DNA from 3 places in the Streptomyces sp. NBC_00012 genome. Region 2 is predicted to be linked to each of the others. Evidence: riboswitches for the same ligand, from Rfam matches in the RefSeq annotation. Region 2 holds a riboswitch; each other region holds the start of a gene.
The links. Region 2 has a riboswitch for cobalamin ahead of OHA19_RS13845 (ribonucleoside-diphosphate reductase subunit alpha). Riboswitches for the same ligand answer to the same signal wherever they lie in the genome.

Region 1: it holds a riboswitch for cobalamin, as region 2 does, so the genes downstream of both, OHA19_RS30675 (cobalamin biosynthesis protein) here and OHA19_RS13845 (ribonucleoside-diphosphate reductase subunit alpha) in region 2, are expected to answer to the same signal.
Region 3: it holds a riboswitch for cobalamin, as region 2 does, so the genes downstream of both, OHA19_RS04725 (CbtB-domain containing protein) here and OHA19_RS13845 (ribonucleoside-diphosphate reductase subunit alpha) in region 2, are expected to answer to the same signal.

What each region holds. Positions count from the first base shown of each region.
Region 1 is NZ_CP108309.1:6,699,309-6,703,678, reverse strand. Features, by position in the region: gene OHA19_RS30690 (class II aldolase/adducin family protein) at 1-35, opposite strand, end outside; gene OHA19_RS30685 (anion permease) at 245-1,510, shown strand; gene OHA19_RS30680 (hypothetical protein) at 1,533-1,763, shown strand; cobalamin riboswitch at 1,915-2,046, shown strand; gene OHA19_RS30675 (cobalamin biosynthesis protein) at 2,191-3,219, shown strand; gene OHA19_RS30670 (cobyric acid synthase) at 3,216-4,370, shown strand, end outside.
Region 2 is NZ_CP108309.1:3,043,948-3,048,317, forward strand. Features, by position in the region: gene OHA19_RS13830 (GntR family transcriptional regulator) at 1-79, shown strand, start outside; gene OHA19_RS13835 (DUF3311 domain-containing protein) at 336-590, shown strand; gene mctP (monocarboxylate uptake permease MctP) at 587-2,221, shown strand; cobalamin riboswitch at 2,377-2,518, shown strand; gene OHA19_RS13845 (ribonucleoside-diphosphate reductase subunit alpha) at 2,660-4,370, shown strand, end outside.
Region 3 is NZ_CP108309.1:979,104-983,473, reverse strand. Features, by position in the region: gene OHA19_RS04735 (family 16 glycosylhydrolase) at 1-300, opposite strand, end outside; gene OHA19_RS04730 (histidine phosphatase family protein) at 736-1,335, opposite strand; adenosylcobalamin (AdoCbl) riboswitch at 1,445-1,593, shown strand; gene OHA19_RS04725 (CbtB-domain containing protein) at 1,597-1,812, shown strand; gene OHA19_RS04720 (CbtA family protein) at 1,840-2,613, shown strand; gene OHA19_RS04715 (GNAT family N-acetyltransferase) at 2,690-3,196, opposite strand; gene OHA19_RS04710 (tetratricopeptide repeat protein) at 3,378-3,761, opposite strand; gene OHA19_RS04705 (pirin family protein) at 3,940-4,370, shown strand, end outside.

The sequences.
Region 1 (4,370 bases), 3.7 Mb from region 2:
GCCCGTCCGATCGCGTCCTGCTGCTGATCGCTCATGCGCCGATCCTGTCAGCCGCGGAAGCGAACGGGTATGCGATCGACCACAGCCGCGCCCCGCGGAAAAGCCGGGCCACACCTACGCGGGGCGTAAGCGGAATGCTTCGGCTCCGGTTTGGAACACCACAACGCCCTGCCCAGTTCATCTTCCGTTCACCCAGGTTGCCTACGGTCCACATGCCAATGACGTCGAACGATTGCCTGGGTAAATGGAACACATCACGCTGCTACTCGCGATTGTGATCGTGACAGCTCTAGTGTTCGATTTCACGAACGGTTTCCACGACACCGCGAACGCGATGGCGACCACCATCTCGACCGGTGCACTCAGACCGAAGACAGCGGTGGCCATGTCCGCCGTTCTCAATCTCGTCGGCGCTTTCCTGTCGGTGGAGGTCGCCAAGACGATCTCCGGCGGGATCATCAACGAGGACGGGCTGCGAACAGAAGTCATCTTCGCGGCACTCGTCGGCGCCATTCTGTGGAATCTGCTGACCTGGCTGGTCGGACTGCCGTCCAGCTCCTCGCACGCCCTGTTCGGCGGTCTGATCGGCGCGGCAGTGATGTCGGCGGGCTGGTCGTCCGTCAACGGCGGCACCGTCGTCACCAAGGTGCTGCTCCCCGCCCTCGCCGCCCCGATCGTCGCCGGTCTGGCCGCGCTGCTGGCCACCAGGCTGACGTACCGGATCGGCGGCAAGGTCCGCAACGACGCCCAGGAGAAGGCCACCGCCAAGGGCTACCGGGCCGGCCAGATCGCCTCGGCCGGACTGGTCTCGCTCGCCCACGGCACCAACGACGCGCAGAAGACCATGGGCATCATCACCCTGGCCCTGGTCACCGGCGGCGTCCTGCACCCGGGCGCCAACCCGCCGGTCTGGGTCATCGTCTGCGCCGGTACGGCCATCGCGCTCGGCACCTACCTGGGCGGCTGGCGCATCATCCGCACCATGGGCAGCGGCCTCACCGACCTCAGGCCGCCGCAGGGCTTCGCCGCCCAGACCAGCGCCGCCACGGTCATCCTGGCCTCCTCGCACCTCGGCTTCTCGCTCTCCACCACCCAGTCCTGCTCCGGCGCCGTGATGGGCGCGGGCCTCGGCCGGCAGGGCGGTGTGGTCCGCTGGTCCACCGCCACCCGGATGTTCGTCGCCTGGGGTCTGACCCTGCCGGCCGCCGGTCTGGTCGGCGCGGGCGCGGAGCTCCTGACCAAGCAGGGCACCTGGGGTGTCGTCGTCGTCGCGGCGCTGCTGGTCGTGGGCTCCGGTGCCATCTGGCTGGTGTCCCGCCGCAAGCCGGTCGGCCACGGCGACGTCGCCCCGTCGGAAGGCGACGCCGAGCCCGCGGGCGTCGTCACCACGGCCATCGCCGCCGTCAGCCCGCCGCCCACCGTGGCCGCGGCGCCGTCCCAGAACCTCATGACCACCATTCCGGCCCCGGCCGGAACCACCCAGGACCCGGCGCGACCCGCCACCGTCTGAACCGGCCGTCTAAGGATTCAGCATGAACATCGACTGGGCAGCCCTCGGCTCCGTATTCGGCGTCTCCCTCGTCGTCACCGTCGCGCTGGTGGGCCTCTTCACCCTGGGCATCGTCGGCCTCTCCAAGCAGCCGGAACCGGCGGCGCAGGGCGGCTCCGGCGGCTCGCTGCTGCTGGCCCGCGCCGGCGCGTACGTCTGCTTCGGGCTGTGCGCGGCGGCCGTCGCGTACGGGATCTATCTGATCGTCGCCTGAGCCACTCCCGCGCACGCTCCCCCGTCGGGCCGGACACCACAGGTGTCCGGCCCGATGTGGGTCTCAGCACACTGCGCCGCCGCAGGTCAACGGCAGGTTGACGGGCGTTCGCAGAGCGTGGTGGACTGCCGGAGCCAATTACGGCGACAGCAGAGGAAGCCGGTGCGAATCCGGCGCGGTCCCGCCACTGTCACCGGGGAGCGGTCCCCCACACCGGAAGTCACGGCTCGCGCGAGCGGGCTGGAAGGCCGGGGAAACCGCGGATCCGGGAGCCAGGAGACTCTCGTCGCCGGTCACGTCGAACCAGGGCGCGGACCCTGAGTGAGGACATATCGCCATGCCCGGCTGCCCTGCGTCCGCTTTTCCGGCGCTCTCGACGAGAGCCTCCTGCACAAAGGTCCGCCGAGGCGCGACGGCCGGCTGATCCGTGCGAGCCGACCGCATCTTCGCGTACGGCGCCACGGCCGGTCTGATCGGCGATCTGCTGCTCGGTGACCCCCGCAGGGGACATCCGGTCGCCGCCTTCGGGCGGGCCGCGGCGGGCGTCGAGCGCCGTCTGTGGCGCGATCACCGCGGCTGGGGCGCGCTGCACACCCTCGTCTGCGCCGGAGGCGCCGCGGGCGGTGCCGCGCTGCTCACCCGTGCCGTGCACCGCAGCCCCGCCGCCTCCGTGGCGCTGACCGCTGCCGCCACCTGGTCCGTCGTCGGCGGTACGTCCCTGGGGCGCGAGGCACGGGCCATCGGCGGTGCCCTGGCCGCCGGTGACATCGAGCTGGCCCGTGAGCGGCTGCCACACCTGTGCGGGCGCGACCCGCACTCCCTGGACGGACCGCAGATCGCCCGCGCCGTGGTGGAGTCCGTGGCGGAGAACACCTCGGACGCCGTGGTCGGCGCCCTGGTGTGGGGTGCGCTGGCCGGGGTCCCCGGGCTGGCCGGTTTCCGGGCCGCCAACACCCTCGACGCCATGGTCGGGCACCGCTCGCCCCGGCATCTGCGCTACGGCTGGGCCTCGGCCCGCCTCGACGACCTCGCGGGCTGGCCGGGCGCCCGGCTCACGGCCCTGCTCGCCGTGGCCGCCGGGGGGCGGCCACGTGGAGCGGTCCGCGCCTGGCGGGCCGATGCCGCCAAGCACCCGAGCCCCAACGCGGGCCCGGTGGAGGCCTCGTTCGCGGGTGCGCTCGGCGTACGGCTCGGCGGAACCCTCGCGTACGGCGGCCGGGTCGAACACCGCCCGGTGCTCAACGGGGAGACGGGCCGGGCCGTGGAGAGCGCGGACATCGAGCGCGCGGTGCGGCTGTCGCGCCGGGTGAGTGCGCTGGCGCTGGGCGTCTGCGTGGCGGGGCGGCTCGGTGCGGCCCTCGCAGCGCGGCGGATCGCGGGGCGCCGGGGCACCGGAACCGACGTGACGGGACGTCGCCCCGCAGGACCTCGCATCACAGGACGGAGCAACGCATGAGCGGCGGGCTGCTGGTCGCCGGAACGACCTCCGACGCGGGCAAGAGCGTCGTCACGGCGGGGATCTGCCGCTGGCTCGTGCGCCGGGGCGTGAAGGTGGCGCCCTTCAAGGCGCAGAACATGTCGCTCAACTCGTTCGTCACCCGCGCGGGCGCCGAGATCGGGCGCGCCCAGGCCATGCAGGCCCAGGCCGCCCGCGTCGAGCCGACGGCACTGATGAATCCGGTCCTGCTCAAGCCCGGCAGCGACCGCTCCAGCCAGGTCGTCCTGATGGGGAAGCCGGTCGGCGAGATGAGCGCGCGCGGCTACCACGGAGGCAGGCAGGAATCGCTGTTCTCCACGGTCGTGGACTGCCTGGAGCAGCTCCGGAGCACCTACGACGCGGTGATCTGCGAGGGGGCGGGCAGCCCGGCCGAGATCAATCTGCGGCGCACGGACATCGTGAACATGGGCATCGCGCGGGCGGCGCGCTTCCCGGTGGTGGTCGTCGGCGACATCGACCGCGGTGGCGTCTTCGCCTCGTTCTTCGGTACGACGGCGCTGCTCGCCGAGGAGGACCAGTCGCTGATCGCCGGTTATCTCGTCAACAAGTTCCGCGGCGACGTGTCGCTGCTGGAGCCGGGCCTGGAGATGCTGCGGGACCTCACCGGCCGGCCGACGTACGGAGTGCTGCCCTTCGCCCACGGCCTCGGCATCGACGAGGAGGACGGGCTGCGGGTCTCGCTGCGCGGGGCGGTGCGCGAGTCGGTCGTCGCGCCGCCCCACGGCGAGGACGTGCTGCGCGTCGCGGTGTGCGCGGTGCCGCTGATGTCGAACTTCACCGATGTGGACGCGCTGGCCGCCGAGCCCGGCGTCGTCGTCAGGTTCGTGGACCGCGCCGAGGAGCTGTCCGACGCCGACCTGGTCGTGGTGCCGGGCACCCGCGGGACCGTGAAGGCGCTGGCCTGGCTGCGCGAGCGCGGCCTCGCCGACGCGCTGGTGCGGCGCGCGGCCGAGGGCCGGCCGGTCCTCGGCATCTGCGGCGGTTTCCAGATCCTCGGCGAGCAGATCGAGGACGAGGTCGAGTCGCGGGCCGGGCAGGTGGAGGGTCTCGGCCTCCTCCCCGTACGCATCCGCTTCGACCGGGAGAAGACCCTGGCCCGGCCGGTAGGC
Region 2 (4,370 bases):
ACCCGTGGAGTGGGTGCGCTCGGTCTACCGCGGCGACCGGTACAAGTTCGTGGCACGCCTGAAGCGGCCCACGGACTGAGACCGGCCGGCAGCCGCAGGCCGGCCCGAGCCCGCACGACCGGTCACGGCCCCCATGGAACGCAACACTCCGCGGGGGCCTTTCGCGCGCCCTAGTACGGACCAACCTCCGTATGTTTGGCCGGATTTCGAGCACGGATACCCACTGAGGCGACCGTTGCCGGACCGCAATGCGGACAGGGGGTGACGGTGACCGGAAGCCTCCCCTAGATTTCCTGCGCATCACAAGGTGCTCAGCGAGGGGACGGAGTCGCCGCATGCCAGCAGGCCCAGAAGGAAAACCGCCGACCGTCACACCGGTGCGGGTGGTCATCGCTCTCTGCCTCGTCGCGCCGTTCGTGGCGATGCTCTGGGTGAGTTCGTACGCGAAGGTGGACCCCACCTTCATCGGCATTCCGTTCTTCTACTGGTACCAGATGCTCTGGGTGCTGATCTCCACCGCGCTCACGATGACCGCGTACAAGCTGTGGCAGCGTGACCAGCGCGCCCGCAAGGGGGGTGCGTCGGCATGAAGGACGGTGTGAACGGCGTCGCGCTCGGCGTCTTCATCTTCTTCTTCGTGGCCGTCACGGTCATGGGCTTCCTGGCGGCGCGCTGGCGCAAGGCCGAGAACGAGGCCAGCCTCGACGAATGGGGCCTGGGCGGGCGGTCCTTCGGCACCTGGGTCACCTGGTTCCTGCTCGGCGGCGACCTGTACACCGCGTACACCTTCGTCGCCGTTCCCGCGGCGATCTACGCGGCGGGCGCGGCGGGCTTCTTCGCCGTGCCGTACACGATCCTCGTGTACCCGCTGATCTTCACCTTCCTGCCGCGGCTGTGGTCGGTCTCGCACAAGCACGGCTACGTCACCACCTCGGACTTCGTCCGGGGGCGGTTCGGCTCGAAGAGCCTCTCGCTGGCGGTCGCCGTCACCGGCATCCTCGCCACGATGCCGTACATCGCGCTCCAACTGGTCGGCATCCAGGCGGTGCTGGACGTGATGGGCGTCGGCGGCGGCGAGAACACCCACTGGTTCATCAAGGATCTGCCGCTGCTGATCGCGTTCGCGGTGCTCGCCGCGTACACCTACTCGTCCGGGCTGCGCGCGCCCGCGCTGATCGCGTTCGTCAAGGACGGGCTGATCTACCTGGTCATCGCGGTGGCGATCATCTACATCCCGATCAAGCTCGGGGGCTTCGACGACATCTTCGCCAAGGCGGGCGAGGCGTTCTCGCAGACCAACCCGGCCACCGGGAAACCGCGCGGCGCGCTCGCACCGGGCGAGGCGGGGCAATGGGGTTACGCCACCCTGGCGCTGGGCTCGGCGCTGGCGCTCTTCATGTATCCGCACTCGATCACGGCGACGCTCTCCAGCCGCAGCCGCAACGTGATCCGGCGCAACACCACGATCCTGCCGCTGTACTCGCTGATGCTGGGTCTGCTGGCGCTGCTCGGCTTCATGGCCATCGCCGCCGGGATCAAGGTGGACAACGGCCAGCTGGCCATCCCGCAGCTGTTCGAGAACATGTTCCCGGACTGGTTCGCGGGAGTGGCGTTCGCCGCCATCGGCATCGGCGCGCTGGTGCCCGCCGCGATCATGTCGATCGCCGCGGCGAACCTGTTCACCCGCAACATCTACAAGGACTTCCTGAAGCCGGACGCGACCCCGGAGCAGGAGACCAAGGTCTCCAAGCTGGTGTCGCTGCTGGTCAAGGTCGGTGCGCTGGCCTTCGTCCTCACCATGGACAAGACGGTCGCGATCAACTTCCAGTTGCTGGGCGGCATCTGGATCCTCCAGACGATGCCCGCCCTGGTCGGCGGCCTGTTCACCCGCTGGTTCCACCGCTGGGCACTGCTCGCCGGCTGGGCGGTCGGCATGGTGTACGGGACGGTGGCCGCGTACGGGGTCGCCAGCCCGACCCAGGCGCACTTCGGCGGCTCGTCCAAGGAGATCCCGGGGATCGGCGAGATCGGCTACATCGGCCTCACCGCGTTCGTGCTGAACGTGGTGGTGACGGTGGTACTCACCTTCGTCCTCAACGCCATGAAGGCACCCGCCGGCATCGACGAGACCTCCCCGGCCGACTACACCGCCGACGCGGGCGACCCGGGCGTCGCCACCGAGCTCCCGCCGGCCACGGCGGGAGCTCCGGGCGGCCACTGACGACCGCGCCGCACGGCCTGCCGACGGCCCGTCGAGCCCCTTTCCCGAAGGGGCGCGACGGGCCGTCCGCCGTCTCCCCGAAAGGGCCGCAGAAGGCGTCCTGCGGCCGCTGCGATTGCCGCCCGACACTACATGTGGGGGCTGCCTCATCGGGCAGCCCCCACATGTATGCTCGTCCTCGCTGTCGCCGCAGGGGAATCCGGTGCGAATCCGGAACTGTCCCGCAACGGTGTATTCAGTGCGCTTTTGTGCACCCCCGAGTCAGTCCGATGACCTGCCGGCAGCGCATCCGGCTCGACCGAACCGGATGCCCAGACGTCCGGGCCTCGCGGTTGGGCCGGTGGACGCCGTGCGGAGCGCTGCCCTGCCCCGGGTGTGCGCGTCCGCAGGGCTGCCCCGTTCCCCGCCGGCCCCGAGCCGAGCGAGGGAGAGCACCACGTGACCATCGCGCCAGCCGATCCGGCTTCAGTCGCCGCGTCCGCAGCAGCCGAGTACGAGGCAGCCGCACAGGACGGACCGGGAACCGCACTGCTGCGGACCCTGACCGACCTCACCGCCGATCTGCCCGACACCGACCCCGGCCGGGTCGCCGCCGCCGCGCTGCGCGGCCGCAGCGCCCGGGCGGACGAGGCGGAGCTGCGGTCGCTGGCCACCGAGGCCGCCGCGGGCCTGATCTCCGAGGACCCCGCCTACTCCCGGCTCGCCGCCCGGCTGCTGACCCTCGCCATCGCGGACGAGGCGGCCGGCCAGGGCGCGGTCTCCTTCTCCGCCTCGGTCGCCGTCGGGCACCGCGAGGGCCTGATCGCGGACCGCACCGCCGGGTTCGTCGCCACCCACGCGGCCGCCCTCGACGCGCTGGTGGAGCGCTCGCTCGCCGACGGCGCGGACGACCGCTTCGGCTACTTCGGGCTGCGGACCCTGCACAGCCGCTACCTGCTGCGCCACCCGCACACCCGCCAGGTCATCGAGACGCCCCAGCACTTCATGCTGCGGGTCGCGGCCGGGCTGGCCGAGGACGAGTCGCAGCGCGCGGTGGACGAAGTGGCCGCGCTGTACGGGCTGATGAGCCGGCTCGACTACCTGCCCTCCTCCCCCACGCTCTTCAACTCCGGCACCCGGCACCCGCAGATGTCCTCCTGCTATCTGCTGGACTCCCCGCTGGACGAGCTCGACTCGATCTACGACCGCTACCACCAGGTGGCCCGGCTCTCGAAGCACGCGGGCGGCATCGGTCTGTCGTACTCCCGCATCCGCTCGCGCGGTTCGCTGATCCGGGGCACCAACGGGCACTCCAACGGCATCGTGCCGTTCCTGAAGACGCTCGACGCCTCCGTCGCCGCGGTCAACCAGGGGGGCCGCCGCAAGGGCGCCGCCGCCGTCTACCTGGAGACCTGGCACGCGGACATCGAGGAGTTCCTGGAGCTGCGCGACAACACCGGTGAGGACCAGCGGCGTACGCACAACCTCAACCTGGCGCACTGGATCCCGGACGAGTTCATGCGCCGGGTCGACGCGGACGGCGACTGGTCGCTGTTCTCCCCCGCCGACGTGCCCGGTCTGGTCGACCTGTGGGGCGACGAGTTCGACGCCGCGTACCGCGCCGCCGAGGCGAAGGGCCTGGCCCGCAAGTCGATGCCGGCCCGCGAGCTGTACGGCCGGATGATGCGCACCCTCGCGCAGACCGGCCAGGGCTGGATGACGTTCAAGGACGCCTCCAACCGGACCGCGAACCAGACCGCCGAGCCGGGCAGCGTCGTCCACTCGTCGAACCTGTGCACCGAGATCCTCGAAGTCACCGACGACGGCGAGACGGCGGTCTGCAACCTGGGCTCGGTCAACCTCGGCGCGTTCGTCGCCGACGGCGACATCGACTGGGAGCGGCTGGACGCCACCGTCCGCACCGCCGTGACCTTCCTCGACCGGGTCGTCGACATCAACTTCTACCCGACCGAGCAGGCCGGCCGCTCCAACGCCAAGTGGCGCCCGGTGGGCCTGGGCGCCATGGGTCTCCAGGACGTCTTCTTCCAGCTGCGGCTGCCGTTCGACTCCCCCGAGGCCCGCGCGCTCTCCACGAAGATCTCCGAGCGGATCATGCTCGCCGCGTACGAGTCGTCCTGCGACCTCGCCGAGCGGTCCGGACCGCTGCCCG
Region 3 (4,370 bases), 2.1 Mb from region 2:
GTAGTTGTTGGGATTCTCGCGGCGTGCGGTGATGACCAGATGACCCTGGCCGTCGAGCGCCGCGTTGCTGTTGCCGGCCGTGTAGTACTGCCGTTCGTGGTTGTTGACGTTGTCGCCGGTCTCGATCTGCCACCTGGCTCCGTCCACGGCGGAGCCCGCCGGGCCGTCGAAGTCGTCGGTGAACGTCGCTGCCGTGGCGTGGGGTCCGGGTGTGGGCGTTCCGGCCGCGAGACCGGACGAGACGGAGACGAGAGCGAGCGCGGAGAGCGCGGCCACCAGTAAGCGGCGAGGGGAGGCCATGGGGGTTCCTTCCCGTGCGGAGTGGGGTGATCGAGCGATTGTCATGGGTATGACAAAAGCTCGTTGTGGGGGAGCAGGGAGAGGTTTTGGCTCTGTATGCGATTTAAGAAGTGAACCAAGGTCGTGTCAATACCTTGGTACAGACCACACTTCTTGCACCCAGTCGTCGTTGGCCCGGCCCGGCACCTCGCCGAGGCTACGGCGGCGGCCTGCGCCGGGGTGGCGCCGGCCGGGACGGCGGTGCGGCTGCGGCGCGGCATGCGCTGGGCTCTGCCGAAAGGCGGAATCCGGATCGCGGACCGTTCACCTCGCCGGTCATGACCACCGACGGAGGCAGAGTTCAGTTGCACCGCACGCCACACGCCTGGCACGTCCCCCGATGGGGTCTCTCCCGTGCTGCGTGCCTGCCTGCCCGGCCGACAGGATCGGACCGGATCAGGCGGCGGGGTCGGGTGTGGCGGGCAACGGCTGTCCGCACCGCAGGTTCCACCGGCCGGAACGGCCGCTGAGCGCGGTCAGTGTCAGCGGGGCGACATCCAGCCGCCAGAACGCCTCCACCGGCAGGGCGAGTGCCCCGACGACCACCGCTCGCACCACCGCGGGCTCGACGACGCCCAGCACGCGGTGGCCCTCGCCGCCCCGGGCGGATTCCACGGCCTCCAGCCAGCGACCGGCTCGGGAACAGAACGCCAGCAGGGACTCGCCGCCGTGCGGAGCCGCCGAAGGATCGGTCAGCCAGGCCGATACCGCCGCCGGCTCGGCCGTGCTCACTTCTGCCAGCCGCCGGCCGCTCCACCGGCCCATGTCCCAGCCCCGGACGGCCGGTTCGGGCCCAGCGGTCAGCCCCAGCGCATCGGCGGTCCCGGCACATCGCTCGGACGGCCCGCGCAGATACCGGTCGGCGGCCGGCAACGCGTCCGCGACGGCCCCGGCCCGGCGGATCCCGGCGGCGTCCAGCGGCGCGTCACCGTCGAAACGGGCCTCACGCAGCGCGGCGTTGAGCGCCGGCGAGATCAACATCACCTGTACAGGCATGACCCGGTCAACTCCCTGAACTCTGGCCCCTTGGGCGTGCCCGCCTCGGCATCAGTGCGGTCCAGCCGCCGTCGGCACCATGGCAGGGGGCCGCTCCCAAGGAGTATCGTCACGACGAGCATGACGTAGGTGCGACGGAAGTCCGGTGAGAATCCGGCACGGTCGCGCCACTGTGAACCCGTCCTCGCGCGGGAAGTCAGACCCAGCACCTACGTCTCAGGCACCACGATCGGGACGCGTGTTCCCTCAGGAGGTTCTGCCATGGCACAGACTGCTGCCCCCGCCACCGCCGTACCGGCGATCACCCCCATCTCCCTGAAGGCCATTGCCCCTTGGGCGGTCTTCTTCGGCATCCTCATGCTCGTACTGCTGTACTTCGTCGGCGCCGAACAGGGCGCCACCGCGGTCATCTCCGGCGAAGGTGTCCACGAGTGGGTCCACGACGGCCGCCACCTCCTCGGTTTCCCCTGCCACTGACGCACCGTCCGACCCTGGGGAAACCTCATGAACTCCATATCTGTCAGAGCCCTGCTCGTCCGCGGCATGCTGGCCGGCCTCGCCGCAGGTGCGCTCGCTCTGTTGGTCGCCTATTTCCTCGGTGAGTCGCGTGTGGACGCGGCCATCGCCCTGGAGGAATCGCACAGCCATCACCACGACGGCGGCGAGGAACTGGTCAGCCGCACCATGCAGTCCACCGCCGGCCTCGCCACCGGTGTGCTGGTCTTCGGCGTCGCGATCGGCGGCATCGCCGCCCTCGTCTTCTGTTACGCCCTCGGCCGGATCGGCAGATTCGGCCCGCGGGCCACGGCCGCCCTGATCGCGGGGGCGGCACTGCTGACGGTGTACGTCGTCCCGTTCCTGAAGTACCCGGCCAATCCGCCGGCCGTGGGCAATCCCGACACCATCGGCCGGCGTACCGCGCTGTTCTTCCTGATGGTCGCCCTCAGCGTACTGCTGGCCGTCGCCGCGGTCCTCCTCGGTAAACGGCTGGCTCCCCGCCTGGGCAACTGGAACGCGACGATCACGGCATCGGCCGCGTACGTCCTGGTGATCGGACTCGCCTACGCGTTCCTGCCCTCGTACAACGAAGTCGGCAAGGACTTCCCGGCCGCCCTGCTGTGGGAGTTCCGCCTGAGCACCCTCGCCGTGCAGACCACCCTCTGGGTGGCCTTCGGGCTCTTCTTCGGCTATCTGACGGACCGGCTGCTCGTGCCCGGGACCGGCGCCGTCACCACCGGAAGCAGTGGCGCGAACCGGGCGGCCACCGCGGCCGGCTGAACCGCGCCACACTTGCGGGCCGACGACCGGAACCCCGCCGGGACCTCCCGGCGGGGTTCCGGCATTCCGCCCCGCCTCACCGCTCGGGCCGGGAGCTCCAGTCGATCCGGTAGTACTTCAGCCGTTCGTCCTGCTTCACCAGGCGCATGCCGACGGCTTCCATGACGTGCTGGGACGCGGTGTTCTCCAGGTCGCTGTCACCGTGCACACAGCTCACCCCCTGGTCGCGGGCGAACAGCAGCAGGGCCCGCAAGGCCTCGGAGGCATAACCCATTCCCCGCGCCGAGGGGACGAGGCCGTAGCCGATGGTGACTTCCCGGTTCTCGTCCGGCGCACCGTGGAATCCCATCCCGCCGATCACCAGTCCGTCGGTGCGGCGCCGTATCTCGTACGAACCGAAGGGGCTGGGATCACCGGTCGTCGCACAGGTGTCGAGGAAGCGCTCGGCCGCGGCCATCTCGCCGGGGGACGGGTAGCCGGGCGCCCAGCGGGCCCCGTCGTCCGGCGTGCCCGAGATCACCCGCAGGGCGTCGGAGGCATTCATCGGGCGGAGCAGGAGGCGAGGGGTCTCTAGGTCGGTCATGAGGCAGTGAAATATCACGTGGGGCGGGCGGACAGCACCCGAGAATCGGCCGGGAAGCCGCCGCGGCATCGGTACCGGCAGGTGGGCGGCACCGTACACACTGCGGCAGCCGCCCACCCGCCCCTCGCCCGGCGCGACCGCCGAGCACCCCTACCGGGCTCCTCGCGGGCCCCTCCCGGGATCACGTGCCGGAAGGCTCCTGGGTGCTCGTCCGGTCCTGCCCGAAGTCGAAGTCACCGGAGAACGCCGCGGCCATCCGCAGATGACCGGCCGCCTCGGCACTCCGCCCCTGCCGCTCAAGGGTGCGGCCGAGCATCAGTCGCGCGTAGTGCTCCACCGGGTCGCGCTCCAGCACCGCCCGCAGCTCCGCCTCGGCCTTGCCGAGCCGCGCCGAGTGGTAGTAGGTCCGGGCCAGCAGCAGACGCGTCGACACCTGCTCCGGGACCTCCTCGACCAACCCCTCCAGGATCCGGGCGGCGGTCATGTACTCCTTCGCCTCGAAGAACATCTGCGCACGGTCCCAGCGCTCGGCAGCCGTGCCGAACTCGAAGTAGGTGTCGCTCACTTGACCTCCTCTGTCACGGACCGTCCCGGGATCGTGCCCCGCTCCGTCCAACCGCTGACCGTGCTGCTGCTCGGCCGGCCTGTGACTGTCGAAACGCGGCATGGTGGTTGAATATTCCACTAAATTATCGGCGTGGGTACCAGTACTCCCGGGCCCGCTCGGGAATAGGTTGAGCGCCATGAGCAATCTCGATCGCCAGGCCGCACTCTCCGTCTGTGGAGGGCGGGGCTTCGTCGTCGCCGAGCCCGTACGTGAGCTCCTCACCCCCCGCCATGTCCAGCTGGGCGAGTCCACCGAGGTCCGCAGGCTGCTGCCCAACCTGGGCCGCCGGATGGTCGGCGCCTGGGCCTTCGTCGATCACTACGGCCCCGACGACATCGCGGACGAACCCGGGATGCAGGTGCCGCCCCACCCCCACATGGGTCTGCAGACGGTCAGCTGGCTGCACGAGGGCGAGGTGCTGCACCGGGACAGCCTCGGCAGCCTGCGCACGATCCGCCCGCGCGAACTGGGGCTGATGACCTCCGGCCGGGCCATCAGCCACTCCGAGGAGAGCCCGAAGGCCCACGCGAGGTATCTGCACGGCGCCCAGCTCTGGGTCGCGCTGCC